3 regions of the Streptomyces sp. WP-1 genome follow, and region 1 is predicted to be linked to each of the others. Evidence: riboswitches for the same ligand, from Rfam matches in the RefSeq annotation. Region 1 holds a riboswitch; each other region holds the start of a gene.
What was found. A riboswitch is a leader RNA that binds a small molecule or an ion and turns the genes downstream of it on or off. The one in region 1 is predicted to bind cobalamin.

Region 2: it holds a riboswitch for cobalamin, as region 1 does, so the genes downstream of both, QHG49_RS26890 (cobalamin biosynthesis protein) here and metE (5-methyltetrahydropteroyltriglutamate--homocysteine S-methyltransferase) in region 1, are expected to answer to the same signal.
Region 3: it holds a riboswitch for cobalamin, as region 1 does, so the genes downstream of both, QHG49_RS12445 (ribonucleoside-diphosphate reductase subunit alpha) here and metE (5-methyltetrahydropteroyltriglutamate--homocysteine S-methyltransferase) in region 1, are expected to answer to the same signal.

What each region holds. Positions count from the first base shown of each region.
Region 1 covers NZ_CP123923.1:1,158,812-1,168,342, reverse strand. Annotated here, with positions in the region: gene metE (5-methyltetrahydropteroyltriglutamate--homocysteine S-methyltransferase) at 1-2,195, opposite strand, end outside; cobalamin riboswitch at 2,364-2,558, opposite strand; gene QHG49_RS04810 (3-hydroxybutyryl-CoA dehydrogenase) at 2,881-3,750, opposite strand; gene aceB (malate synthase A) at 3,747-5,330, opposite strand; gene aceA (isocitrate lyase) at 5,360-6,646, opposite strand; gene QHG49_RS04795 (short-chain fatty acyl-CoA regulator family protein) at 7,058-8,464, shown strand; gene QHG49_RS04790 (alpha/beta fold hydrolase) at 8,592-9,531, shown strand, end outside.
Region 2 covers NZ_CP123923.1:6,080,242-6,089,772, reverse strand. Annotated here, with positions in the region: gene QHG49_RS26910 (class II aldolase/adducin family protein) at 1-18, opposite strand, end outside; partial or broken gene QHG49_RS26905 (lysozyme) at 215-958, shown strand; gene QHG49_RS26900 (inorganic phosphate transporter) at 1,124-2,392, shown strand; gene QHG49_RS26895 (hypothetical protein) at 2,425-2,652, shown strand; cobalamin riboswitch at 2,793-2,936, shown strand; gene QHG49_RS26890 (cobalamin biosynthesis protein) at 3,036-3,989, shown strand; gene QHG49_RS26885 (cobyric acid synthase) at 3,986-5,494, shown strand; gene cobN (cobaltochelatase subunit CobN) at 5,491-9,147, shown strand; gene QHG49_RS26875 (putative cobaltochelatase) at 9,144-9,531, shown strand, end outside.
Region 3 covers NZ_CP123923.1:2,925,761-2,935,291, reverse strand. Annotated here, with positions in the region: gene QHG49_RS12445 (ribonucleoside-diphosphate reductase subunit alpha) at 1-2,177, opposite strand, end outside; cobalamin riboswitch at 2,300-2,435, opposite strand; gene mctP (monocarboxylate uptake permease MctP) at 2,584-4,212, opposite strand; gene QHG49_RS12435 (DUF3311 domain-containing protein) at 4,209-4,472, opposite strand; gene QHG49_RS12430 (GntR family transcriptional regulator) at 4,607-5,371, opposite strand; gene nagB (glucosamine-6-phosphate deaminase) at 5,554-6,339, opposite strand; gene QHG49_RS12420 (sensor histidine kinase) at 6,849-8,315, shown strand; gene QHG49_RS12415 (WhiB family transcriptional regulator) at 8,596-8,853, opposite strand; gene QHG49_RS12410 (diacylglycerol kinase family protein) at 9,174-9,531, opposite strand, start outside.

The DNA of each region.
Region 1 (9,531 bases):
GCCGGGATGGCGCCGAGCCCCGTGCGCAGCAGCCCGGCCGCCTCCTCGGCGCTCGGGACGCGCGGGGAGTGGATGTCGTAGACACCAGGACCGGCCTCGCGTGAATAGCCGTGGGCGGCCAGTTCGCGGGCGACCTGCATATGGGAGCGGGCCGCCTCCAGGCTGATGACATCGGCGTCGAGATCGTCGATGGCGCGCACGATGTCACCGAACTCGGCGTAGCACATATGGGTGTGGATCTGGGTGTCCGGGCGCACCCCGCAGGTGCTCAGCCGGAACGCCTCGGTCGCCCAGTCCAGGTACGCGGGCCGGTCGGCGGCGCGCAGTGGCAGCGTCTCGCGCAGCGCGGGCTCGTCCACCTGGATCACCGAAGTCCCCGCGTGCTCAAGGTCGTCGACCTCGTCCCGCAGCGCGAGGGCGACCTGCCGCGCGGTGTCCCCGAGGGGCTGGTCGTCGCGGACGAAGGACCAGGCGAGCATGGTGACCGGACCGGTGAGCATGCCCTTGACCGGGCGGTCCGTGAGCGACTGGGCGTACGACGTCCAGCGGACCGTCATCGGACCGGGGCGGGAGATGTCGCCGGCCAGGATCGGCGGCCGCACGTACCGGGTGCCGTACGACTGGACCCAGCCGTGCTGGGTGGCGAGGTAGCCGGTGAGCTGTTCGGCGAAGTACTGGACCATGTCGTTGCGTTCGGCCTCGCCGTGCACCAGGACGTCGAGCCCGGCCTTCTCCTGGAAGGCGATCACCTCCCGGATCTCGGCCCGCACGCGCTCCTCGTACCCGGCGGTGTCGATCCGGCCCGCCCGCAAGTCGGCGCGAGCGGCGCGCAGTTCACCGGTCTGCGGGAACGAGCCGATCGTCGTCGTGGGCAGCAGGGGCAGCCCCAGCCGGGCGCGCTGGGCGGCGGCGCGCTCGGCGTACGGCTGGGAGCGGCGGGCATCGGCCTCGGTGACGGCGGCGGCGCGGGCGCGCACGGCAGGGTCGTGGGTGAGGGCGGAACCGGCCCGGGAGGCGAGGTCGGCCCGGTTCGCGGACAGCTCCGCGGCGATGGCGTCCGTGCCGAGGGTGAGGCCCTTGGCCAGCGTGGCGAGTTCCGCCGTCTTCTGCTCGGCGAAGGCGAGCCAGCGCCGGATCTGCGGGTCGATGTCGTGCTCGGCGGCCGCGTCGAGGGGGACGTGCAGCAGGGAGCAGGAGGCCGAGACGTCGACCCGGTCGGCCAGGCCCAGCAGGGTGCCGAGGGTGGCCAGGGACTTCTCCAGGTCGTCGACCCAGACGTTGCGGCCGTTGACGACGCCCGCGACCAGCCGCTTGCCGGGCAGCCCGCCGACGGCGGCCAGCGCGTCCAGGTTCCGGGCGGCGGCCTCGGTGAAGTCCAGGGCCAGGCCCTCCACCGGCGCCTTCGCGAGCACCGGCAGGGCCTCGCCGAGCCGGTCGAAGTAGGACGCCACCAGCAGCCTGGGCCGGTCGGTGAGGGCGCCGAGATCGCGGTAGGCGCGCTCGGCGGCGTTCAGCTCGGCCGGGGTGCGGTCCTGGACGAGGGCGGGCTCATCGAGCTGCACCCAGTCGGCGCCGGCCGCCCGCAGGTCGGCGAGGACCTCGGCGTACACCGGCAGCAGCCGGTCCAGCAGGGTCAGCGGCTCGAAGTCGGCGGGCACCCCGGGCGCGGGCTTGGCCAGCAGCAGATAGGTCACCGGGCCCACCAGCACCGGGCGGGCGCTCAGCCCGAGGGCGAGGGCCTCGGTCAGCTCCGCGACCTGCTTGGCGGAGTCGGCCGTGAACACCGTGTCCGGCCCCAACTCGGGTACCAGATAGTGGTAATTGGTGTCGAACCACTTGGTCATCTCCAGCGGCGCCACCTCCTGGGTGCCGCGGGCCATCGCGAAGTAGCCGTCCAGCGGATCGGCGGCGACGGCCGCCCGGTGCCGGTCGGGGATCGCGCCGACCATGACGCTGGTGTCCAGGACATGGTCGTAGTACGAGAAGTCGCCGGACGGCACCTCGTGCAGACCGGCCTCGGCGAGCCGGCGCCAGGCGGTGCCGCGCAACTCGGCTGCGGTCGCCCGCAGTTCGTCAGCGCTGACGCGGCCCTTCCAGTAGCCCTCGATCGCCTTCTTCAGTTCCCGGTTCGCCCCCTGGCGGGGGTAGCCGTACACGGTGGCCCGTGCCGCCGCGGCTGCGGACTTCGTGGTCACGGAGATCTCCTTCGCGAGATGAATCCCTGAGATCCCGGGGACGGGACGAGAGCGCGAAGGGGTGACGGACCGTACGGCAGCGGCCCATGGCCGTCCGTTCGGTTCTGTGTCGCCGACCCGCCCTCGAGGTCACCGGGATGCCGCGCACGGGACGTCCCGCGCACGGGCAGATGGCAGGTCTTCGGACTCGCGGGCACGCCCTCATCACCTGAGGACACCTACTGGCCGTCGCTTCCCAGACCCTGTTCACCGGGTCCAGTGCGTATGACGGCGGTCGTTCCCGCTCACCGCTGCGGGGCAGTCCCGGATTCCCACCGGGTTCCCTCTTGCGACGCTCCCGCCTGGCGGACGGGGCGAACCAGCTGCACGCGCCAGCCTACGGGCCGAAGGGTTCGCGTGGTGGATCAAGTCCAGCATTCGGATGGCGCGCCGAGACGGACGGCCCCGGACCAGATCGCGTCCCGGCTCCGGAAGGGCCCGGACGGCCCGCTTGCCGGGCCCGCGCCCCTGGCACTCCGGGGCCCAGGTGGTCGCCCGCCCGCGCCGCCGTGGCCCGCGATGCCGCCGCACGGCAGAGGGCGGGAAGCGCCGCACACGCGCTTCCCGCCCTTCCCTCCGCACGGTCGTCCGGACCCTCGGCCGGTGACCGCGGGCCGGGCCCCTCAGCCCGGCCGGACCAGGCTCCTCAGCCCTGGCCGTACACGTGGAACCCCCGGCCGCTCTTGCGGCCCAGCAGCCCCGCCTCGACCATCCGCCGCAGCAGCGGGGGCGGGGCGTAGAGGGGTTCGTGGAACTCGTCGTACAGCGACTCCGCGATCGCGGCGACGGTGTCGAGGCCGATCAGGTCGGCGAGCCGCAGCGGTCCCATCGGGTGGGCGCAGCCCTGCTCCATCCCCGCGTCGATGTCACCGGCCGAGGCGAACCCGGACTCCGCCATCCGGATCGCGGCCAGCAGGTACGGCACCAGCAGCGCGTTGACGACGAAGCCGGCCCGGTCCTTGGCGTGCACGACCGTCTTGCCGAGCACCTCGGTGGCGAAGGTCTCCACCTCGGTCACGGTCCGCGCCGAGGTGTGCAGCGAGGCGACCACCTCCACCAGCGGCAGCACCGGCACCGGGTTGAAGAAGTGCAGTCCGACGACCCGGTCCGCGCGGGAGGTGGCCATCCCGAGCCGCATCACGGGCAGCGACGAGGTGTTGGTGGCCAGCACCGCCGCCGGGTCCGCCACGATCTTGTCGAGCGCGGCGAACACCTCGGTCTTGGCGTCCGCGTTCTCGGTCACGGCCTCGATCACGAGCTGCCGGTCGGCCAACTCGTCGAGACCGCCGCTGAAGACGATGCGCGCGAGGGCGTCCCGGGCCTCGGTCTCGGCCAGCTTGCCCCGCCGTACCGCCTGTTCGAGCGAGCCCGCCACCCGGTCCCGGGCCGCGCGGGCGGCCACCGCGTCGGCCTCGCAGACCACCGTGTCCAGACCGGCCCGCGCGCACACCTCGGCGATGCCCGCGCCCATCCGGCCGCCGCCGACCACTCCGACGCGTGCGAAGCGCCCGCTCATGACGCCCGCCGCACGAGATGCCGGGCGTAGGCGTCCGGTGTGAAGAACAGCGGCAACTCTCCCTGGAGCGCGGTGCGTTCGAACAGCGCGCGGACGTCCTCCACGGGGGCCCACGGATACTCCGCGCCGAGCGCCGCCGTCTCCTCCTCCAGCAGCTCCGTCACCGTCTCCCGCTCGATCACCCGGTGCCGCAGCCACTGCCAGATCTGCACCCGGGCGATCTCCGCCGTGGCCGCGTCCTCCATGAGGCCGTCCAGGGCGACCGCACCCCGGCCGTCCAGCCAGGCGGCGAAGTAGCGCAGCGCGACCCGGAGATTGGTGCGCACCCCCTCCGCCGTGGGCGGTCCCGCGATCCGGCGCACCGACAGCAGCTCGGCCGCCGATACCGCCACGTCCTCGCGCAGCCGGTCCAGTTGGTGCGGCCGCCCGCCGAGGACGCCGTCGAACACCTCCCGGCACACCGGGACCAGGCCCGGATGCGCCACCCTGGAGCCGTCGAAGCCGTCCTCCGCCTCTCGCTCCTTGTCCAGCCGGACCGTCGCCAACGCGGCCTCGCGAGCGGCCGGTTCGCCGCCCGGCACCTGCGCCGCCATGCCGCCGATGGCATGCGCGCCCCGCTGGTGGCAGGTGCGCACGAGGAGTTCGGTGTACGCCCGCATGAACGGGGCCGTCATGGTGACCTTCGCCCGGTCCGGCAGCAGGAAGTCGGTGCGGTGGCCGAAGGTCTTGATGATGCTGAACAGGTAGTCCCAGCGGCCCGCGTTGAGCCCCGAGCTGTGCTCGCGCAGCTCGTGGAGGATCTCCTCCATCTCGAACGCGGCTGTGATCGTCTCGATGAGCACGGTGGCGCGGACGGTGCCCCGGGGGATGTTGAGCAGCTCCTGGGCGTGCACGAAGACGTCGTTCCACAGCCGCGCCTCGTACCGGTTCTCCAGCTTGGGCAGATAGAAGTACGGGCCGTACCCGGCGTCGATCTGCCGCTGGGCGCAGTGGAAGAAGTAGAGACCGAAGTCCACCAGCGCCGCGGGCACGGGCCGGCCGTCGTACTCCAGGTGCTCCTCCTCCAGGTGCCAGCCACGCGGGCGTACGACGATCGTGGCGAGCCGCTCGCCGAGCCGGTACTCTCGGCCGTCCGCGGCGGTGAAGTCGATCCGCCGCTCGATGGCGTCCAGCAGGCTCAGCTGGCCGCCGATGACATTGCCCCAGGTGGGCGCGGTGGCGTCCTCGAAGTCGGCCATCCACACCTGGGCCCCGGAGTTGAGCGCGTTCACCGTCATACGGCGGTCCGGCGGGCCGGTGATCTCCACACGGCGGTCGGTCAGACCGGGCGCGGGCGGCGCGACCCGCCAGCCGGGGTCGGCGCGCACGGCGGAGGTGACCATCGGGAAGTCGAGCGGCGCGCCGGCGGCCAGCCGCAGGGCCTGCCGGCGCCGCTCCTTCATCAGCTCCTGGCGGCGCTCGCCGAACGCGGCCACGAGGGCCCCGACGAAGTCCAGGGCGGCGGGCGTGAGGATCTCGTCGTGCCGCTCGCCGAACGGCGCGAGCACGCGGACCCGGTGGGTCAGTGCACTGGTGGACATCGGTCTCTCCTGCGGGTGAGGCGGGCGGCCTAGTGGAACTGCTCTTCCTCCGTCGACCCGGCCAGCGCGGTGGTGGAGGAGGCGGGGTTGACGGCGGTGGAGACCAGGTCGAAGTAGCCGGTGCCGACCTCGCGCTGGTGCCTGACGGCGGTGAAGCCCTGCGCCTGGGCGGCGAACTCCCGCTCCTGGAGGTCGACATAGGCGGTCATGCCGTGCTCGGCGTAGCCGCGGGCCAGGTCGAACATGCCGTGGTTGAGGGAGTGGAACCCGGCCAGGGTGATGAACTGGAACTTGTAGCCCATCGCGCCCAGCTCCCGCTGGAACTTGGCGATCTGGTCGTCGTCCAGCGCGGCCTTCCAGTTGAAGGACGGCGAGCAGTTGTAGGCGAGCATCTGGTCCGGGTGGCGGGCGTGGATCGCCTCGGCGAACTCACGGGCCTGCGCGAGATCGGGGGTGCCGGTCTCCACCCAGAGCAGATCGGCGTACGGCGCGTACGCCAGACCGCGGGCGATCACCGGCGCCATGCCGGGCCGCACCCGGTAGAAGCCCTCCGCCGTGCGCTCGCCGGTGACGAACTCGGCGTCCCGCTCGTCCACGTCGGTGGTGAGCAGGTTGGCGGCGAGCGCGTCGGTGCGGGCGATGACGACGCTCGGCACGTCGGCGATGTCGGCGGCGAGACGCGCCGCGTTCAGGGTGCGGATGTGCTGCGAGGTCGGCACCAGGACCTTGCCGCCGAGGTGCCCGCACTTCTTCTCCGAGGCGAGCTGGTCCTCGTAGTGGATGCCCGCCGCGCCCGCCGCGATCATCGCCTTGGTCAGCTCGAAGGCGTTGAGCGGACCGCCGAACCCGGCCTCGGCGTCGGCGACGATCGGCGCGAGCCAGTCCGTGGTGTCCCCGGCGTCCTCGGCGGTGGCGATCTGGTCGGCGCGCAGCAGCGCGTTGTTGATCCGACGCACCACCTGGGGAACGGAGTTGGCCGGGTACAGGCTCTGGTCCGGGTAGGTGTGCCCGGCCTGGTTGGCGTCGGCGGCGACCTGCCAGCCGGACAGGTAGATGGCCTGGAGACCCGCCTTGACCTGCTGGACCGCCTGGCCGCCGGTGAGCGCGCCGAGCGCGTGGAGGTAGTCCCGCTCGTGCAGCTGCCGCCACAGCCGCTCGGCGCCGCGCCGGGCCAGGGTGTGCTCCTCGCGGACGCTGCCGGACAGCCGGATCACGTCCTCGGCGCTGTAGGTGCGCTCGACGCCCTGCCAGCGGGGATCGGTCGCCCAGCGCCGCGCCAGCTCCTCGGCCGCCTGCGTCCTCGTCGCCTCTGCCATGACTGTCTCCTCGGTCTGTATTCGGCTGCCAACGTCCGCGGTCCGGCGAACCGGGGTGGCACTACGTGTCGAACAGTTGGGGTACGGCCCGCCGGTACCTGGGGACGGAGCTGAGCAGTGCTGCCGGTGACGACCCTCGCCTGCGCCGGGAAACCCGATGTAAGGGCCTGATTCGAGCCCCGGTCCGCGAGCGGTGGTCGCCGGTGTCCGGCGGGCCGCACTCACACTCTGGCAGTGGCACTGAGTGCCAACAATGGTGGACGTCTGCCAACTTCTGCGAATCTTCCGGCCGTCATTTGCCAACATTGCGAAGGCCCCGCCGGGGCATTGATCACCTACGCTGACCGGGAGCCGGAAGGGCATCGGATGGAAGCCGACCGGGAGCCGGACGGAAAAGGGGAGGACCCGGCGATGGCCAAGACGTACGCGGGCGCGCGGCTGCGGCGCCTGCGCGAGGAGCGGCGCCTGAGCCAGGCCGAGATGGCCCGGGTGCTCGCCATCTCGCCGAGCTATCTCAACCAGATGGAACACGACTCCCGGCCGCTCACCGTCCCGGTCCTGCTCCGGCTGACCGAGACGTTCGGCGTCGACCCGGGCTTCTTCTCCGAGCGCGACACCACACGCCTGGTCGCCGATCTGCGCGAGGCCCTGGCCGGGGAACTCGCCGAGTCCCGCCTGTCCGCCGCCGACCTGTCGGAACTCGCCGCCCGGATGCCCGCCGTCGCCCAGGTGCTGCTGGGCCTCGGCCGCCGCAACCAGCTGCTCGCCGAACGCCTCACGCAGGCCACGGACGGCCGCGGCACCGACCCCGAGCCGCCCCGCTCACCCCACGAGGAGATCCGGGACTTCTTCTACCGCCGCCGCAACTACCTCCACGACACCGATCTCGCGGCCGAGGCCCTCGCCCAGGAGATCGGCATCACCCCCGGCGAGGTGCTCCCCGCCCTGACCGCCCGCCTCGCCGACCGGCACGGCGTCCGGCTGTCCGGCGGGGCGGGCGATCACCTCCACCACTACGACGCGCCGACCCGCACCCTCCACCTCTCCACCCGGCTGCGCCCCGGCCAGCGCGCGTTCCGCCTGGCCACCCAGCTCGCCCTGCTCGAACACGGCGCCGAACTCGACCACTTGGCCGCCGAGGACTTCACCCCGGGCTCGACCGCCCACGCGCTCGCCCGCATCGGCATCGCCCACTACTTCGCGGCGGCGCTCGTCCTGCCGTACCGCGCCTTCCACACGGCCGCCGAGGAGGTGCGCTACGACATCGAACGCCTCACCGACCGCTACGGCCTCGGCTACGAGACCGTCTGCCACCGGCTGAGCACCCTCCAGCGCCCCCGGCTGCGCGGGGTGCCCTTCTCCTTCGTCCGGGTGGACCGGGCCGGCAACATGTCCAAGCGCCAGTCGGCGACCGGCTTCCACTTCTCCCGGGCGGGTGGCACCTGCCCCCTGTGGAACGTGTACGAGGCGTTCGCCGCACCCGGCCGCATCCATGTCCAGGTCGCCGAAATGCCCGACGGCCAGCGCTACTTGTGGACCGCGCGCGCCGTCGCCCGGCACCGCGGCGGCTGGGGCGAACCCGGCAAGACCTTCGCCATCGGCCTCGGCTGCGAGGTCCGCCACGCCCACCGTCTCGTCTATTCCGACGGCCTCGACCTCGCCGGCACCGCCGCCGCGACCCCCATCGGCATGGGCTGCCGCGTCTGCGAACGCCTCTCCTGCCCGCAGCGCGCCGCCCCGCCGCTCGGCCACCGGCTGCACATCGACCAGGACACCAGTACGTTCGTGCCGTACCGGGTCACGGAGCCCGAGGGATGACGCTTTGCCGGTTCGGCTCGCAGAACGCGATCGCCCCCTTCGTGCCGCCTTCGGGCGGCGGGGAGCGGCCGGTGGCGTCGCGGGCGAGCCGACCTCACCGCGCGCAGCGGACGACGGAGGGTTTCATATGATCGACAGGCGTACCTTCGGGAAGGCCGTCGGCCTGGGGACCGGCGCGGCCGCGCTCTCCCTGACCGGCTCGCGGTCGGCGGACGCCGCCCAGGCCGCTCCCGGCGGGGCGGACGAGGCCCCCGCACCCGGGACGCACACCGCGTTCCCCGCGCTCAAGCAGGTCCACGCGGGTGTGCTCGACATCGGGTACGCCGAGACGGGCCCGGCCCACGGTCCCGTCGTGATCTGCCTGCACGGATGGCCGTACGACATCCACAGCTTCGTCGACGTCGCCCCGCTCCTCGCCGGGCGGGGGTACCGCGTGATCGTGCCCTACCTGCGCGGCCACGGCACCACCCGGTTCCGGTCCGGCCGCACGGTCCGCAACGCCCAGCAGTCCGCCGTCGCCCTGGACATCGTCGCGCTCATGGACGCGCTGGAGATCCGTGAGGCCGTCCTCGCCGGCTTCGACTGGGGCTCGCGCACCGCCGACATCATCGCCGCGCTGTGGCCGGGACGGGTCACCGCGCTCGTCTCGACCGGCGGCTACCTCGTCACGAACGTCGAGGCGCAGAAGTCGCCCATCGCGCCCGCCGACGAGCACACCTGGTGGTACCAGTACTACTTCGCCACCGAACGCGGCCGCCAGGCCATGGAAACACCGAAGCTGCGCGACGAGTTGTGCCGACTGGTGTGGCAACTGGTCTCACCCGGCTGGAAGTTCGACGACGCTATTTTCCGGCGCACCGCCGCCGCCTTCGAGAACCCCGACTACGCCGCCGTCGTCATCCACAACTACCGCTGGCGCCTCGGCCTCGCGGACGGCGAACGCCGGTACGACCGCTACGAGAAGGAACTCGCCGCCCGGCCCGTGATCCACGTCCCCGCCATCACCCTGAGCCCCGAGCTGGACCCCTTCACCGCACCCGGCGACCCCACCCGCGACCGCTTCACCG
Region 2 (9,531 bases), 4.9 Mb from region 1:
CCGCAGCTTGGAGGTCATGCCCGCGATCCTGCCAGCCGCTTGTACACCAGGTGGCCGGTCGCCGCACTTCCGACCGAACTCCCGCACCCCCAAAAGGGTGTACATCCGGCCAAACGCTAAGAATCTCCACTGATTCAATGATCACCGGCCCTTGAATGAGCGCTCCTTGCCCTCCGGGCGACCTGGTCGTCCGTCACCCCCGGGGAGCCGGCTCATGGCCCGTCACCGCACCCACCTCCGCCGCCGCGCCGGTGCCCTCGCCGCGACCACCGCGGCCCTCACCCTCACCTGCGCCGCCACCGCCGCGGCCGGCCCCCCGGAGCGGGTCGCGAGCCTGCCCAGGGGGCACGACGTGTCGTCCCACCAGAAGACGGTGGACTGGCCGGCCGCGCGGGCCCGCGGGGCGCGCTTCGTCTACGTCAAGGCGACCGAGTCCACGGGCTACCGCAACCCCTATTTCCACCAGCAGTACGACGGCGCCCGCGACGCGGGACTGATCCGCGGCGCCTACCACTTCGCGCTGCCCGACGAGTCCTCCGGCGCCACGCAGGCCCGGTACTTCGTGGCGCACGGCGGGGACTGGCGGCCCGACGGCTGGACGCTGCCGCCCGCGCTGGACATCGAGTACAACCCGTACAGTGCGAAGCACCCCTGCTACAGGCTGGGCTGGAAGCGCATGACGGCCTGGATCTGGTCGTTCAGCGACGAGATCGCCCGCGAGACCGGCCGCCGTCCCGTGATCTACACCACGGCCCACTGGTGGAGGCAGTGCACCGGCGACAGCCACGCCTTCGCCTCCCGCCACCCCCTGTGGGTCGCCCGCCACGGCTCCTCGGACCCGGGCAGGCTGCCGGGCGGCTGGCAGTACTGGACCTTCTGGCAGCACGCCACCTCCGGCCGGCTGCCGGGTGACCAGAATCTCTTCAACGGCAGCTCCAGCAGGCTGCGGACCTTCGCCACGGCCGGCGACCCAAGCGGTGCACGGGCACCGGGGGTTCCGGAAGCGGAAGCGGAGCCTCATACCCCCGACGCGGACACCACCCTGCCCGCCCCAGTTCATCTTCCGTTCACCCAGGTTGCCTACGTTCATCCGGACAACGACCTCGAATGATTGTCTGGGTAAATGGAAAGCTTCTCGCTGATCCTCGCGATTGTGGTGGTCACCGCACTCGCGTTTGATTTCACGAACGGTTTCCACGACACCGCGAACGCGATGGCCACCACCATCTCCACCGGCGCGATGAAGCCGAAGCTCGCGGTAGCCATGTCCGCCACCCTCAACCTGGTGGGCGCCTTCCTCTCCGTGGAGGTCGCCAACACGATCTCCAAGGGACTCGTCGACGAGAGCGGCATCCGCCCCGAGGTCATCTTCGCCGCCCTGGTCGGCGCGATCCTCTGGAACCTGCTGACCTGGCTGGTGGGCCTGCCCTCCAGTTCCTCGCACGCCCTGATGGGCGGTCTGATCGGCGCCGCCGTCGCCTCCGCCGGATTCGGCGCCGTGCACGGCGGGGTCCTGGTCACCAAGGTGCTGCTGCCCGCGGTCGCCGCGCCGGTCGTGGCGGGGATCGCCGCGCTGGTGGCCACCCGGCTCTCCTACGGCGCCGGCACCAGGACCGAGGGCGAGGCCACCCGCAAGGGCTTCCGCGTCGGCCAGGTCGCCTCCGCCGCGCTGGTCTCCCTCGCGCACGGCACCAACGACGCGCAGAAGACGATGGGCATCATCACCCTCGCGCTGATCGCGGGCGGCGCCATCGCCCCCGGCTCCAACCCTCCCACCTGGGTGATCCTCTCCGCGGGCCTCGCCATCGCGCTCGGCACCTACATCGGCGGCTGGCGCATCATCCGCACCATGGGCACGGGCCTGACCGATCTGGAGCCCCGGCAGGGCTTCGCCGCGCAGACCAGCGCCGCGACCGCCATCCTGGCCTCCTCCCACCTCGGCTTCTCCCTCTCCACCACCCATGTCGTCTCCGGCGCGGTGATGGGCTCGGGTCTCGGCCGCAAGGGCGGTGTGGTCCGCTGGTCCACCGCGACCCGGATGGCCGTCGCCTGGGTGCTCACCCTGCCGGCCGCCGCGCTGGTCGGCGCGGGCGCCGAGGCCGTCACCGAACTCGGTGACGGGGGCACCGCGGCGGTCGCCGTCTTCCTGGTCGCCGCGAGCGCCTGGATCTACAAGCTGTCCCGGCGCGAGGTCATCGACCACACCAATGTGGTCGCCGACCCGGCCGCGGAGCCCTCCGGCGTGGTGACCACCGCCATCGCCGCGGTGAGCCCCCCGCCCGCCGGCACGATCACCGAGGACCTCACGGCCACCATCCCGGCCCCCGCACAGGCCCCGGCCGCCGGACCGGCGGCCCCCGCCGCCGCGGCCCCGCCGGCCGCCACCGTCTGACCCCGAGCCCCGTTCACCAAGGAAGCAACCCCATGAAGATCGACTGGGCGGCCATCGGCTCCGTCTTCGGCGTCAGCCTCGCGTTCACCGTCGGCCTGGTGGTCCTGTTCACCCTCGGCGTCAACGGCCTGGCCCGGCGCGAGAAGGCCGCGGCCGAGGGCGGCTCCGCCACGCTCGCCGTCACCGGCGCCTACGTCTGCTTCGCGGCCTGCGCGGCGGCGGTGGCGTACGGCATCCTCCTCATCGTCTCCAAGTCCTGAGCCCGGGGCCCGGTCCCGGGTCCCGGCAGTTTCCCGAAGGCTCCCCTCCGCCGCCCGCGGCAGGGGAGCCTCTCGCGTGCCCGGCCACCCCTCGTGGTGTGGGAATCTGCACACTCCCGCAGGTCAACGGCAAGTTGACGGCCGTTCCGGGGGCGTGGTGGACTGCCCACGCCATGTACGGCAGCAGGAGAGGAAGCCGGTGCGAATCCGGCGCGGTCCCGCCACTGTCACCGGGGAAGAACTCCCCGGGTAGCCAGGAACTCTCGCCGCCGATCACGTCGAACCAGGGCGCGGACACCCTGAGTGAGGACACATCGCCATGCCCGGCTGCCGAAGGACCAGTACCAGGACCACCGCCACGGTGACCACGGCCGACTGAGCCGATGGCCGCCGATCGCAGTTACGCGTACGGCGCCGCCGCCGGACTTCTCGGCGACCTCCTCCTCGGCGATCCCCGCCGCGGGCACCCGGTCGCCGCGTTCGGACGTGCGGCCGCCGCTGTCGAGGGCGCGTTGTGGCACGACCACCGCGGCTGGGGCACCCTGCACACCACCGTGTGCGCCGGTGGCGCCGTCGCGCTCGGAGCGCTGGCCGCACACGTCGTACGCCCCTCCCCCGCCGCCTCCGCCGCCCTGACCGCCGCGGCCGCCTGGGCCGTCGTCGGCGGCACCTCCCTCGCCCGCGAGGCCGAGGCCATCGGGGCCGCCCTGACGGCCGGGGACATCGAGACGGCCCGCGCCCGGCTGCCGCATCTGTGCGGCCGGGACCCGCAGGCGCTGGACGCCGACGGGATCGCACGGGCCGTGGTCGAGTCGGTCGCCGAGAACACCTCCGACGCGGTCGTGGGCGCCCTGGTGTGGGGCGCGGCCGCCGGGGTGCCGGGGCTGCTGGGCTTCCGGGCCGTCAACACCCTGGACGCGATGGTGGGTCACAAGTCCGCCCGGTACCGCCGCTTCGGCTGGGCGTCCGCGCGCCTGGACGACGTGGCCGGCTGGCCGGGGGCCCGGCTGACCGCCGTCCTCGCCGCCGCGGCCGGACCCGATCCGCGCGGCGCCCTGCGGGCCTGGCGCGCGGACGCCCGCCGCCATCCGAGCCCCAACGCCGGTCCCGTGGAGGCGTCCTTCGCGGGCGCCCTCGGCGTCCGCCTGGGCGGCACCCTCTCCTACGGCGGCCGCGTCGAACACCGGCCCGTGCTCAACGGCGCTGCCGGACGGGCCGTACAAGTCCCCGACATCGGGCGGGCCGTACGGCTCTCCCGGCGCGTCGGCCTGCTCGCGCTCGGCACCACACTCGCCGCGCGCCTTTTCGTCAACGGACCGAAGGGACGCGGGAAGTGAACGGTGGTCTCCTCGTCGCCGGCACCACCTCCGACGCCGGCAAGAGCGTCGTGACGGCCGGGATCTGCCGGTGGCTGGTGCGCCAGGGCGTGAAGGTCGCGCCGTTCAAGGCGCAGAACATGTCCCTCAACTCCTTCGTCACCCGTGAGGGCGCCGAGATCGGCCGGGCGCAGGCCATGCAGGCCCAGGCGTGCCGGATCGAGCCGACCGCGCAGATGAACCCCGTGCTGCTCAAGCCGGGCGGCGAGCAGAGCAGCCAGGTGGTGCTGCTGGGCAAACCGGTGGGCGAGATGAGCGCGCGCGGCTACCACGGCGGGCGCCGGCAGCGGCTGCTGGGCACGGTGCTGGACTGCCTGGCCGAGCTGCGCGGGCAGTACGACGCGGTGATCTGCGAGGGCGCGGGCAGCCCGGCCGAGATCAATCTGCGCCGCACCGACATCGTCAACATGGGGATCGCGCGCGGCGCCCGGCTGCCCGTGCTCGTCGTCGGCGACATCGACCGCGGCGGCGTCTTCGCCTCCTTCTTCGGCACCGTCGCCCTGCTCTCCCCCGAGGACCAGGAACTGGTCGCCGGGTTCCTGGTGAACAAGTTCCGCGGTGACGTCTCGCTGCTGGAGCCGGGCCTCGACATGCTCAAGGGCCTCACCGGGCGGCCGGCGTACGGCGTGCTGCCGTTCCGGCACGGACTCGGGATCGACGAGGAGGACGGCCTCCGCGTCTCCCTGCGGGGCACGGTGCGGGAGTCGGCCGTCGCTCCCCCGCTCGGCGCGGACGTGCTGCGCGTCGCCGTGTGCGCGATCCCGCTGATGTCCAACTTCACCGACGTGGACGCGCTCGCCGCCGAACCCGGCGTCGTGGTGCGGTTCGTGGACCGCCCGGAGGAGCTGGCCGACGCCGACCTGGTCGTCGTCCCCGGCACCCGGGGCACCGTCCGGGCGCTGCGGTGGCTGCGCGAGCGCGGCCTCGCCGACGCGCTCGCCCGCAGGGCCGCCGAGCACCGGCCCGTGCTCGGCATCTGCGGCGGCTTCCAGATCCTCGGCGAGCACATCGAGGACGACGTGGAGTCGCGGGCCGGCGCGGTCCCCGGCCTCGGACTGCTGCCCGTGCGGGTGCGGTTCGCCCGCGAGAAGACCCTCACCCGCCCCGCCGGCCGGGCCCTCGGCGAACCGGTCGAGGGGTACGAGATCCACCACGGCGTCGCCCGCGTCACGGGAGGCGAAGCCTTCCTGGACGGCTGCCGGGTCGGCGCGACCTGGGGCACCCACTGGCACGGCTCACTGGAGTCGGACGGCTTCCGCCGGGCCTTCCTGCGCGAGGTGGCCGCCGCCGCGGGCCGCCGCTTCGTGCCCGCGCCGGACACCTCCTTCGCCGCGCTGCGCGAGGAGCAGCTGGACCGGCTCGGCGATCTGATCGAACAGCACGCGGACACGGACGCGCTGTGGCGGCTCATCGAGTCCGGCGCGCCGCAAGGACTGCCCTTCATCCCACCGGGAGCGCCCGCATGAGCACAGTGTTGTTGTTGTCCACCGCCGACACCGATCTGCTGGCGGCCCGGTCCTGTGGCGCCGGCTATCTGATCGGCAACCCCACCCGGGTCGACGTCGCCGAGGAGCTGCCGCGGCTGCTGGCGGGCGCGGACCTCGCCGTCGTACGGCTCCTCGGCGGCAAGCGCGCCTGGGAGGACGGGCTGGCCGCGCTGAAGGCGTCCGGCGTCCCGGCGGTGCTGCTGGGCGGCGAGGCGGTGCCGGACGCGGAGCTGATGGCCGAGTCGACCGTGCCCGCCGGAGTGGTGGCGGAGGCGCTGCGCTATCTGGTCGAGGGCGGCCCGGACAATCTGCGCGAGCTGTCCCGGTTCCTGTCCGACACCGTGCTGCTGACCGGCGAGGGCTTCGAGGAGCCGCGCCGGATGCCGGAGTTCGGCGTGCACGGCGGATACGAGGTCCAGGAGGGCCGCCCGACCGTGGGCGTGCTCTTCTACCGGGCCCATGAACTCAGCGGCAACACCGCCTTCGTGGACACCCTGTGCACGGCCATCGAGGCGCAGGGCGCCAACGCCCTTCCGGTGTACTGCGGTTCGCTGCGCGGCGCGGACGCCGGGCTGTACGAACTGCTGGGCCGCGCCGACGCGCTGGTCGCCACCGTGCTCGCGGCCGGCGGCACCCACGCCTCCGAGGCGTCGGCGGGCGGCGACGAGGAAGCCTGGGACATCGGCGCGCTGGCCGATCTCGACGTGCCCATCCTGCAAGGGCTCTGCCTCACCTCCTCGCACTCCGCGTGGGACGAGTCGGACGCCGCCCTCTCCCCCATGGACGCGGCGATGCAGGTCGCCATCCCCGAGTTCGACGGCCGGCTGATCACCGTGCCCTTCTCCTTCAAGGAACAGGGCCCCGACGAGGTCCCGGTGTACGTCGCCGACCCCGAGCGGGCCGCCCGGGTGGCCGGGATCGCGGTGCGGCACGCCCGGCTCGGGTACAAGCCGAACGCCGAGAAACGCGTAGCGCTGGTCTTCACCGCCTACCCGACCAAGCACTCCCGGGTCGGCAACGCGGTCGGCCTGGACACGCCCGCCTCCGCGGTCCGGGTGCTGGACGCGCTGCGCGACGCCGGGTACTCCCTCAGCGAATACCCGTCCGAGGGCGACGAGTTGATCCACCGGCTGATCGAGGCCGGCGGCCATGACGTGGAGTGGCTGACCGAGGAGCAGCTGGCCACCGCACCCGCGCGGGTGCCGCTGGCCGACTACCGGGCGTGGTTCGAGACGCTGGATCCCGAGCTGCGCGAGGCGATGACCGAGGCGTGGGGCGAGCCGCCGGGCAACCTCTACGTGGACGGCGACGACATCGTGCTCGCCTCCCTCCGGTTCGGCAACGTCGTCGTGATGATCCAGCCGCCGCGCGGCTTCGGCGAGAACCCGATCGCGATCTACCACGACCCCGACATGCCGCCCTCCCACCACTACCTGGCGGCCTACCGCTGGCTCGACCACACCTTCGGCGCGGACGCGATCGTGCACATGGGCAAGCACGGCACCATGGAGTGGCTGCCGGGCAAGGGCCTCGGCCTCTCGCGCGGCTGCGCGCCGGACGCGGTGCTCGGCGAACTCCCGCTGATCTACCCGTTCATCGTCAACGACCCCGGCGAGGGCACCCAGGCCAAGCGGCGCGGGCACGCCACGGTCGTGGACCACCTGGTGCCGCCGATGGCCCGCGCCGACACCTACGGCGACCTCGCCAAGCTGGAGCAGCTGCTGGACGAGTACGCGCTCGTCTCCGACCTCGACCCGACGAAGGCGCCGGCCGTGCGCGCCCAGATCTGGACCCTGGTCAAGGCCGCCGAGCTCCACCACGACCTGCATGTGGACGAGCAGCCGGACGACGAGACGTTCGACGAGTTCGTGATGCACATCGACGGCTATCTGTGCGAGATCAAGGACGTGCAGATCCGCGACGGCCTGCACATCCTGGGCGGCGGCCCGGTCGGCGAGCCCCGCGTCAACCTCGTCCTCGCCGTGCTGCGCGCCTCCCAGGTCTGGGGCGGGCAGGCGAACGCGCTGCCGGGCCTGCGGGCCGCCCTGGCCGAGCATTTCGGGCTGGTGGAGAAGGAGCTGCTGGCCGAGCCGGGCGCGCCGCTGAAGGTGCCCGTGGAGCTGACGGACCTGGTGGAAGGTCCGGCGCGGACGGCCGCCGACGCGATCGACCTGCTGGAGCAGCTGTGCCGGCGGATCGCGGAGGGCATGGAGGCGCGGGACTGGGCGCGCGAGGCCGTACGGGAGGTCGTGCGGGAGGCGCTCGGGGGTGTCGAACTCCCGGACGCGGTCGCGGTGTCGGAGTTCGCCTGCGACGAGGTCGTACCGCGACTCGCGCGCACCACGGACGAGATCGGGCACATCCTGCGGGCGCTGGACGGCGGTTACGTCCCGGCGGGGCCCTCGGGCTCGCCGACCCGCGGCCTGGTGAACGTCCTGCCGACCGGCCGCAACTTCTACTCCGTCGACCCCAAGGCCATCCCGTCCAGGCTCAGTTGGGAGGTCGGGCAGTCGCTCGCGGACTCGCTGGTGCAGAGGTATCTGGCCGACACCGGCGCGTACCCGAAGTCCGTCGGCCTGACGGTCTGGGGCACGTCCGCGATGCGCACCCAGGGCGACGACATCGCCGAGATCCTGGCACTGCTGGGCTGCCGCCCGGTCTGGGACGACGCCTCGCGCCGGGTGACCGGCTTCGAGGTGATCCCCCCGGCCGAGCTGGGGCGCCCGCGCATCGATGTCACGGTCCGCATCTCCGGCTTCTTCCGGGACGCGTTCCCGCACGTGGTCGGGCTGATCGACGACGCGGTGCGGGCGGTGGCCGCGCTGGAGGAGCCGGCCGAGTCCAACTACGTGCGGGCGCACGTGGAGGAGGACACCGCCGAGCACGGCGACCGGCGGCGGGCCACCGCCCGTATCTTCGGCTCCAAGCCGGGCGCGTACGGCGCGGGTCTGCTGCCGCTGATCGACGCCCGCAACTGGCGCTCCGACGCGGACCTCGCCGAGGTGTACGCGGTGTGGGGCGGCTACGCGTACGGCAGGGGCCTGGACGGGCGGGCGGCGCGCGGGGACATGGAGACGGCGTTCCGGCGGATCGCGGTGGCGGCGAAGAACGTCGACACGAGAGAGCATGACATCGCGGACGCCGACGACTACTTCCAGTACCACGGCGGCATGGTGGCCATGGTGCGCCATCTGACGGGGGCCAACCCCGAGGCGTACGTGGGTGATTCGGCGGTGCCGGACCAGGTGAGGACCCGCACGCTGGGCGAGGAGACGCACCGGGTGTTCCGGGCGCGGGTGGTCAACCCGCGCTGGATGGCGGCGATGCGCAGGCACGGCTACAAGGGCGCCTTCGAGATGGCGGCGACCGTGGACTACCTGTTCGGGTACGACGCCACGGCGGGCGTGGTGGACGACTGGATGTACGAGAAGTTGTCCGCCGAGTACGTGTTCGACCCGGAGAACCGGGACTTCATGAAGAAGTCCAACCCGTGGGCGCTGCGCGGCGTCACGGAGCGGCTGCTGGAGGCGGCGGACCGGGGCCTGTGGGCCGAGCCGGACGCGGAGACGCTGGAGCGGCTGCGCGCCACCTATCTGGAGCTTGAGGGCGACTTGGAGGGCGACGACCAGTGACCACCCCCTTTCCTTTCACGGCCGTTGTCGGCCAGGACGATCTGCGGCTCGCGCTGCTGCTGAACGCCGTGTCCCCGGCGGTCGGCGGTGTGCTGGTGCGCGGCGAGAAGGGCACCGCCAAGTCGACCGCGGTACGGGCCCTTTCGGCACTGCTGCCCGAGGTGGCCGTGGTGCCCGGGTGCCGGTTCTCCTGTGCCCCCGCGGCGCCCGACCCGGGGTGCCCGGACGGGCCGCACGAGGCGGGTCCGGGTGGCGAACGGGCCGCGCGGATGGTCGAGTTGCCCGTCGGGGCCTCGGAGGACCGGCTGGTCGGGGCGCTGGACATCGAGCGGGCGCTCGCGGAGGGCGTGAAGGCGTTCGAGCCGGGCCTGCTGGCCGACGCGC
Region 3 (9,531 bases), 1.8 Mb from region 1:
GAGGAGAGCTTGCCGATCGTCGGCGTCTCCATGAACAGGTTCAGGGACTGCGCCTGGTCGAGGAACGGGGTGCGCGCCGCCGCCATGTCGATCAGACCGCGCTGCGGGATCTCCCACGCGGTGCGGTACAGCGCCCGCACCTCCTCGGGGATCCACGCGAAGCCCTGCACCGAGCCGTTGGCCTCGCGCAGCGCCTCCCGGGTGCGCGCGTCCCAGACGCCCAGGCCCTTCAGGTCCTGCACCAGGTAGGAGTTGACCTGGAGGAACTCACCGGACAGCGTCTCGCGCTTGAACAGGTTGGACACCTGCGGCTCGATGCACTCGTAGACGCCCGCGATGGAGGCGATGGTGGCCGTCGGCGCGATCGCCAGCAGCAGCGAGTTGCGCAGGCCGACCTCGGCGATCCGCTTCCGCAGCGCCGCCCAGCGCTCGGGCCAGGTCTCCTCGACGCCGTAGTGGTCGGGGTGCAGCACACCGCGCGCGGTCCGGGTCTGCTCCCAGGCGGGAAGCGGGCCGCTGCGCTCGGCGAGGTCGGCGGACGCCTCGTACGCGGCGAGCATGATCCGCTCGGCGATCTTCGTGGACAGCGCCTTCGCCTCGGGCGAGTCGAAGGGCAGCCGCAGCTTGAAGAAGACGTCCTGGAGGCCCATCGCGCCGAGGCCCACCGGGCGCCACTTGGCGTTGGAGCGGCCCGCCTGCTCGGTCGGGTAGAAGTTGATGTCCACGACGCGGTCGAGGAAGGTGACAGCGGTGTGGACGGTCTCGTCCAGGCGCGCCCAGTCGATGTCCCCGTCGACGACGAAGGCACCCAGGTTGACGGAGCCCAGGTTGCAGACCGCCGTCTCACCGTCGTTGGTGACCTCCAGGATCTCCGTGCAGAGGTTGGAGGAGTGGATGACCTGGCCCGGCTCGGCGGTCTGGTTGGCGGTGCGGTTGGCGGCGTCCTTGAACGTCATCCAGCCCTGGCCGGTCTGCGCGAGGGTGCGCATCATGCGGCCGTACAGCTCACGGGCCGGCATGGTCTTCTTCGCGAGCCCCTTGCGCTCCGCCTCGCGGTAGGCGGCGTCGAACTCCGCGCCGTACAGGTCCACCAGCTCGGGCACGTCCGCCGGGGAGAACAGCGACCACTGCCCGTCGGCGTTGACCCGGCGCATGAACTCGTCCGGCACCCAGTGCGCGAGGTTCAGATTGTGCGTACGGCGGGCGTCCTCACCGGTGTTGTCCCGCAGCTCCAGGAACTCCTCCAGGTCGGAGTGCCAGGTCTCCAGGTACACCGCGGCCGCGCCCTTGCGCCGGCCGCCCTGGTTCACCGCGGCCACCGAGGCGTCCAGGGTCTTCAGGAACGGCACGATGCCGTTGGAGTGCCCGTTGGTGCCCCGGATCAGCGAACCGCGGGCGCGGATACGGGAGTACGACAGACCGATGCCGCCGGCGTGCTTGGAGAGCCGGGCGACCTGGTGGTAGCGGTCGTAGATGGAGTCCAGCTCGTCCAGCGGGGAGTCGAGGAGGTAGCAGGACGACATCTGGGGGTGCCGGGTGCCGGAGTTGAACAGGGTGGGGGAGGAGGGCAGGTAGTCGAGCCGGCTCATCAGCCGGTAGAGCGCGGCGACCTCGTCCACCGAGCGTGCCGAGTCGTCCTCGGCGAGGCCGGCGGCGACACGCAGCATGAAGTGCTGGGGGGTCTCGATGACCTGACGGGTGATCGGGTGGCGCAGCAGATAGCGGCTGTGCAGGGTGCGCAGCCCGAAGTAGCCGAAGCGGTCGTCGGCGGCGCGGTCGATCAGGTGGTCGAGCCGGGCGGCGTGGATCCGGACGAACTCGGCCGTCCGGTCGGCGATGAGCCCCTCGCGGTGTCCGACGGCGACCGACTCGGTGAAGGACGCCACGCCCTGCGAGGCGGCCTCGGCGCGGATGGAGATGGTCAGCAGCCGGGCGGCGAGCCGCGAGTACGCGGGGTCCTCGGAGATCAGGCCGGCCGCGGCCTCGGTCGCGAGCTCGCGCAGCTCCGCCTCGTCGGCGTGGGCGGAGCGGCCGCGCAGCGCGGCGGCGGCGACCCGGCCGGGATCGGCGTCGGGGAGGTCCCCGGTCAGCTCGGTCAGGGTCCGCAGCAGCGCGGTACCGGGACCGTCGTTCTCCAGGCCCTGGGCTGAAGCCGGTTCGGCTGGCGCGATGGTCACGTGGGGCTCTCCCTCGCTCGGCACGGGGCCTGGCGGAGGGCAGGGGCAGCCACGAGCGCACACGGCGTCGCGTCCACCGGCCCACTCCGCGAGGCCCGGACGTCTCAGAGCACCCGAACCGGTGGGCCGGGTGCGCTGCCGGCAGGTCCTCGGACTGATCCCCGTGCGCGGATGCGCACAAGTACACCGTTGCGGGACAGTTCCGGATTCGCACCGGATTCCCCTGCGACGACAGCGACCATGAGCATACATCTAGTGCCGGGCCGGAATGCCACCCCCAGATGTTGTGTCACCGTGTGTCTACGAGGGGTATGCGAAACGGGGCGCGAGGGGCACGCGAAACGGGCCGCCGGCGCCCTTGGCGCCGCCGGCCCGCCCCTGGCCGCCCGGGTCCCCGGGCGCCTCGCTAGTGGCTGGTGCCCGCCGTGGCGGGCGGCAGCTCGACCTGTACGCCCGGGTCGCCGGCGTCCGCCGTGTAGTCCTCGGGACGGGTCTCGTCGATGCCCTCAGGGGCCTTCACGGCCTTCAGGACGACGGTCAGGACGACCGTGACGAGGACGTTGAGGACGAAGGCCGTCATGCCGATGTAGCCGATCTGGCCGATGCCCGGGATGTCGTCGGCGGAGCCGCCGAAGTGCTTCTGGGTCGGGGAGGCGACACCGTACGCGGCGAGGGTGCCGTAGATCATGCCGACCGCCCAGCCCGCGAGCAGCGCCCAGCGGTGGAACCAGCGGGTGAACAGGCCGCCGACCAGGGCCGGGAAGGTCTGCAGGATCCAGATGCCGCCGAGCAGCTGGAAGTTGATGGCGACCGTCTTGTCCATGCCCAGTACGAAGATCAGCGCGCCGACCTTCACCAGCAGCGACACGAACTTGGAGACCTGCGCCTCCTGCTTCGGCGTGGCGTCCGGCTTGATGAAGTCCTTGTAGATGTTGCGCGTGAACAGGTTCGCCGCCGCGATCGACATGATCGCCGCCGGGACCAGCGCGCCGATGCCGATCGCCGCGAACGCCACACCGGCGAACCAGTCCGGGAACATGTCCTCGAACAGCTGCGGGATCGCCAGCTGCCCGTTGGTGACCTTCACCCCGGCCGCGATCGCCATGAAGCCCAGCAGCGCCAGCAGGCCCAGCATCAGGGAGTACAGCGGCAGGATGGTGGTGTTGCGCCGGATCACGTTACGGCTCTTGGAGGAGAGCGTCGCGGTGATCGAGTGCGGGTACATGAACAGCGCGAGCGCGGAACCGAGAGCCAGCGTGGCGTACGTCCACTGTCCGGCGGGCGCCGGCGCGAGCGCCCCGCGGGGCTTGCCGGTGGCCGGGTTGACCTGGCTGAACGCGTGGGCCGCCTTGGCGAAGATGTCGTCGAAGCCGCCCAGCTTGATCGGGATGTAGATGATCGCCACACCGATCACGATGTAGATCAGCGCGTCCTTGACGAACGCGATCAGCGCGGGCGCCCGCAGCCCCGAGGAGTACGTGTACGCGGCCAGCACCGCGAACGCGATCAGCAGCGGCAGGTCCTTCACGAACGCGTTGGTGTTGTCGCCGCCGCCGACGCCCATCACGTCCAGCACCGCCTGGATGCCGACGAGCTGGAGCGCGATGTACGGCATCGTCGCCAGGATGCCGGTCACCGCGACCGCGAGCGACAGGCCCTTCGAGCCGAAGCGGCCGCGCACGAAGTCGGAGGTGGTGACGTAGCCGTGGCGGTGCGAGACCGACCACAGCCGCGGCAGGAAGGTGAAGATCAGCGGGTAGACCAGGATCGTGTACGGCACCGCGAAGAAGCCGGACGCGCCCGCCGCGTAGATCGCCGCCGGTACGGCCACGAAGGTGTACGCCGTGTACAGGTCGCCGCCGAGCAGGAACCAGGTGATCCAGGTGCCGAACGACCGGCCGCCCAGACCCCATTCGTCCAGCGTGTGCTCGTTCTCGGCCCGGCGCCAGCGCGCGGCGAGGAAGCCCAGGACCGTGACGGCCAGGAAGAAGAAGATGAAGACGCCCAGTGCGACGCCGTTGACCCCGGTCTTCACTTCGCGGCACCCCCCTGCGCGTCACGGCGGGAGCGCTGGTCGTGCTGCCAGAGCTTGTACGCGGTCATGGTGAGGGCGGTGGAGATCAGCACCCAGACCATCTGGTACCAGTAGAAGAAGGGGATCCCGATGAACGTCGGGTCCGTCTTCGCGTACGAGCCGACCCACAGCATCGCCACGAAGGGCGCGACGAGACAAATGCCGATGACCACGCGCAGCGGTGTCACCACCGGTGGTCCCACTTCGGGCGTTTCTGACATGCTGCGGCTCCGTCCCCTCGCTGATCACCGAGTAATGCGCAGGCAATCTAGGTGACGGTATCCAGCCGGTGGAAGACCCCGTCTCAAGCTGTGTGTATCGATTCGGCGAAGGAACGGACGCCTCCGGGCGGGCCTCAGTCCATCGGGCGCTTGAGGCGGGCCACGAACTTGTAGCGGTCGCCGCGGTACACCGACCGCACCCACTCGACCGGCAGGCCCGCGCGGTCCAGCGAGTGCCGGGAGAGCATCAGCATCGGCAGCCCGACGTCCGTGCCGAGCAGACCGGCCTCGCGCGGGGTGGCCAGCGAGGTCTCGATGGTCTCCTCGGCCTCGGCGAGGTGGACGTCGTACACCTCGGCGAGCGCGGTGTAGAGGGACGTGTACTTGACCAGCGAACGGCGCAGCGCGGGGAAGCGCTTGGCGGACAGATGGGTGGTCTCTATGGCCATGGGCTCGCCGTTGGCCATGCGCAGCCGCTCGATGCGCAGCACCCGGCCGCCCGCGGAGATGTCGAGCAGCCTGGCGAGCCGGTCGTCGGCGGTGATGTAGCCGACGTCCAGCAGCTGGGAGGTGGGCTCCAGGCCCTGGGCGCGCATGTCCTCGGTGTAGGAGGTGAGCTGGAGCGCCTGGGAGACCTTGGGCTTGGCGACGAAGGTGCCCTTGCCCTGGATGCGCTCCAGGCGGCCCTCCACGACCAGCTCCTGAAGGGCCTGGCGGACGGTGGTGCGGGAGGTGTCGAACTCCGCGGCCAGCGTGCGCTCCGGCGGGACCGGCGTGCCGGGCGCCTGCGTCTCCGTCATGTCGAGCAGGTGCTTCTTCAGGCGGTAGTACTTCGGCACGCGCGCGGTACGGACGGTGGTGCCGGCCTCGTTCTCCGCACTGCTGACATCGGTGCTCATGCTCCGCCTTCCCGGCTCCGGACGCCGAAAGCGACCGACATCCCATCGGCCACGGCTCACATCGTGGCACGGCTTACCGTGCCAGGACTCCACCCGCACGCTCCGTGATCCCCTCTGTATACCGTCGGGACCCGAGCTGGTCTAGTCCAACAGGGGTCCCATGGGCACCGGGTGCGGTCCTGCTAGATCCCCTGCCACTCCGGCTTGTTCGCGTAGGTGTGCCGGAAGTAGTCCGCCAGCTTCAGCTCGGCGGCGGCCGCCTCGTCCACGACGACGGTGGCGTGCGGATGCAGCTGGAGCGCGGAGGCCGGGCATACGGCCGCCACCGGACCCTCGACGGTCGCCGCGACCGCGTCCGCCTTGCCCTCGCCGGTCGCGAGCAGCACCAGGTGCCGGGCCTCCAGGATGGTGCCGATGCCCTGGGTGATGACGTGGTGCGGGACCTGCTCGATCTCGCCGTCGAAGAAGCGCGCGTTGTCCACGCGGGTCTGCTCGGTCAGGGTCTTGATCCGGGTGCGGGAGGCGAGCGAGGAGCAGGGCTCGTTGAACCCGATGTGCCCGTCGGTGCCGATCCCGAGCAGCTGGAGGTCCACCCCGCCGGCCGCGGCGAGCGCGCGGTCGTACGCCTCGCACGCCGCCTGGACGTCCTTCGCCGTGCCGTCGGGGCCGAGGAAGGAGTCCATGCCGATGCCGAGCGGCTCCAGCACCTCGCGGCGCAGTACCGAGCGGTAGGACTCGGGGTGCTCGGCGGGCAGCCCCACGTACTCGTCGAGCTGGGCTATCCGGGCCCGCGCGGTGTCCACGTCACCGGCGCGCACCTTGGCCGCGAGTGCCTGGTAGACGGGCAGCGGGGTGGAGCCGGTGGCGACGCCGAGCAGGGCGTCGGGCTTGCGTCGCAGCAGTTGCGCCATGGCCTCGGCGATCAGCTCGCCACCCGCCGCGGCGTCCGGAACGATGACAACTTCCACGCTGGGCCTGCCGTTCTGGAGAGGGCTCGTGCGTCTATGTGGTTTAGACCAATCTAACAGAGCGGGCCTCCCGCGCCGATGCCTCGGTACCGGGGGCCGCGGAAATTACCGGTGCCTTCTGTCCCCATGGTCGACCCGGGCGGGCTAGGCTGCGTGGCATCGAGTGCCATGGGCCGCGTACGCCCGTAAGGGCATGGACACGCCCCATGGTCTAGTCCACAATCGAAGAGGCTGTCCGGGCCAGCGCTACGCGGCGACACGCGGGCGGACAGTACGAAGCGAACAAGCCCCGTCTTCCCCGCACAGGAAGGCGGATCGAGGAACCGGCGCTCTCTGCCCTGACTGCCCCGGCTCCTCGGCCTTCGGCCGACCGGGACCGCACACCCCACGGCCGATGATGCTCCGGGCTGCGGTGCCGGGAGGGTTGAGGGTCCCTTCCAGGCGCCGCGGCCCGCGGGTGTTTTTCGGCCACGCCGAGGCCCGCGGGTACGCTCGCAATCGTGCCCTCCATGAACGAACTGGTCCGCCAGCACACCGCCCTCGACGACTCCGATCTCGAGTGGCTCCATCTGCTGGTCTCGGAGTGGCAGCTGCTCTCCGACCTCTCCTTCGCCGACCTGGTCCTGTGGGTTCCCACCCGGGACGGCACCCGGTACGTCTCGGTCGCCCAGATGCGCCCCAACACCGGCCCCACCTCCTACCAGGACGACATGGTCGGCCATCTCGTGCCGCGCGGCCGGCGGCCCATGCTGGACGTGGCCCTGGACGAGGGCCGGATCGTGCGCGAGGGCGACCCGGAGTGGCGCGAAGAGGTCCCCGTACGGGTCGAGTCCATCCCGGTACGGCGGGAGGGCCGGGTCCTCGGGGTGATCGCCCGCAACACCAACCTGCTCACCGTGCGCACCCCGAGCCGACTGGAGCTGACCTACCTCCAGAGCGCCTCCGACCTCGCCCAGATGATCGCGGCCGGGTCCTTCCCCTTCCCCGGCCAGCAGGTCGACATGGACGCCTCACCGCGCGTCGGCGACGGACTGATCCGGCTGGACGCCGACGGCATCGTCCAGTACGCCTCCCCGAACGCGCTGTCCGCCTATCACCGCCTCGGCCTCGCCGCCGACCTGGTCGGACATCATCTCGGGCAGACCACCGCCGAACTCGCCCCTACCCGGGGCCCGGTGGACGAGGCACTGGCCAAGGTGGCCAGCGGCTGGGCGCCGCGCGAGTTCGAGATCGAGTCGCCCGACGGGGTGATCCAGTTCCGGTCCATCCCGCTCAAGCCCAAGGGCACCCGGATCGGGGCGCTGGTGCTGTGCCGGGACGTCACCGAACTGCGGCGCCGCGAGCGCGAGTTGATCACCAAGGACGCGACCATCCGGGAGATCCACCACCGGGTGAAGAACAACCTCCAGACGGTGGCCGCCCTGTTGCGGCTCCAGGCCCGGCGGATCGACTCCGAACGCGGGCGCGCGGCCCTGGAGGAGGCGGTGCGCCGGGTCGGCTCCATCGCCATCGTGCACGAGACGCTCTCCCAGAACCTGGACGAGCGGGTGGAGTTCGACGACATCGCCGACCGGGTGCTGTCGATGGTCGCCGAGATCTCGCCGGGCAAGGTGACCGGCCGGCGCAGCGGGCGCTTCGGGATACTCGACGCCGAGGTGGCCACACCGCTGTCGATGGTGCTCACCGAGGTGCTCCAGAACGCCCTGGAGCACGGCTTCCGCGAGGGCGAGACCGGCACGGTGGAGGTCTCGGCGGTGCGCGGCGGCAGCACGAAGGAGGCCCGGCTCCTCGTCACCGTCCAGGACGACGGGGTCGGCCTGCCCGAGGGCTTCGACCCGCACCGCTCGGGCAACCTGGGGCTCCAGATCGTACGGACCCTGGTGGAGGGCGAGTTGGGCGGCACCTTCGACATGGTCCCGGCGCCGGAGCGGGGGACCAGGGTGGTCCTGGACATCCCGGTGCGCGCGCAGAAGTAGTCAACGGCCCCCGGGGGAGGGGGCGTTGGTATGAACCAATGGCGGCGCCGGGTGTGACGACGGGCGGGACGCGGTCCGGGACCCCATCCGGGGTGCGGTCCGTGGCGTGGTCCGGGACAGCAGAAAGCCCCGGACCGTCATTGGTCCGAGGCTCGTGCTCGTTGCTGCGCTGCTGTTCGCTGGCGGCATCGGGGGATACTGCGCGCTGCTGCTCGGGGGCGGGAGATGCGTGCTCGATGCACGCGCCGCCAAGCTCAGGCTGTCAGCTGGGGTGGGTGTGTCAGGCGGAGGCCTGACGGGCCCGGTTGCGGGCGGCACGGCGCTTCATCGCGCGACGCTCGTCCTCGCTGAGGCCACCCCAGACGCCGGAGTCCTGGCCGGACTCAAGCGCCCACTGCAGACACTGCTCGATCACCGGGCAGCGACGGCAGACGGCCTTGGCTTCCTCGATCTGCAGCAGCGCGGGACCGGTGTTGCCGATGGGGAAGAAGAGCTCGGGGTCTTCCTCGCGGCAAACGGCGTTGTGACGCCAGTCCATGGCTGCTACCTCTCCTTGGTATTACATGCAAGTTGCTTGTGAATGTGAACGCTTTCACGAATCCCTCGACAAGTGAAGGGCCGAACGCCGAGTCTTCCCCGGCGGGGTCCTTGGTATGAAGAGGGGTTCCGGTGATCAGTGGAGGCCGGTGTTGGGGGCCGTCCCGATCGCCACGTAGAGACTCGCAAACCTCAGCGGCGGATACAACCCCTTCCGGAAAGTTTTTTTTGATTCCTCGGTGTCGACTGGGTCACAGCCGTACTTCCATGGGGTGGATCCTGGCCTAAACGTTCGAGTGAAAGGACTTTCGCCTCTTCCGCTCACACAATCACACGCAGTGCGCGGCGTACGCCTGTGAACGTCACGCTTCTGCGCAGCCCCAGGTGGTCACCGTCCATCTGGAGCGGCAGGGGAGCCTTCGAATGCAAGGTGAAGTGGTCCAGATCATGGAGTGGGAACGCATGCCTGCCATGGGGTCCGCGCTCGGGGGACGAAGTGAGCAACTGGGTGCCATACCGGGCAACCGCGGCCGTCGACAGGCGGCTGAGACCGAGTACGTCGATGCCCGAGTCGAACGAAGCCTTAGGCGATGTGTACATGGGGCGATTGCCGAGATACGTCCAAGGGGACGTGTTCGAGACTATGGCGACAACAAGATCCTCGATCGGGTCCTCGCCG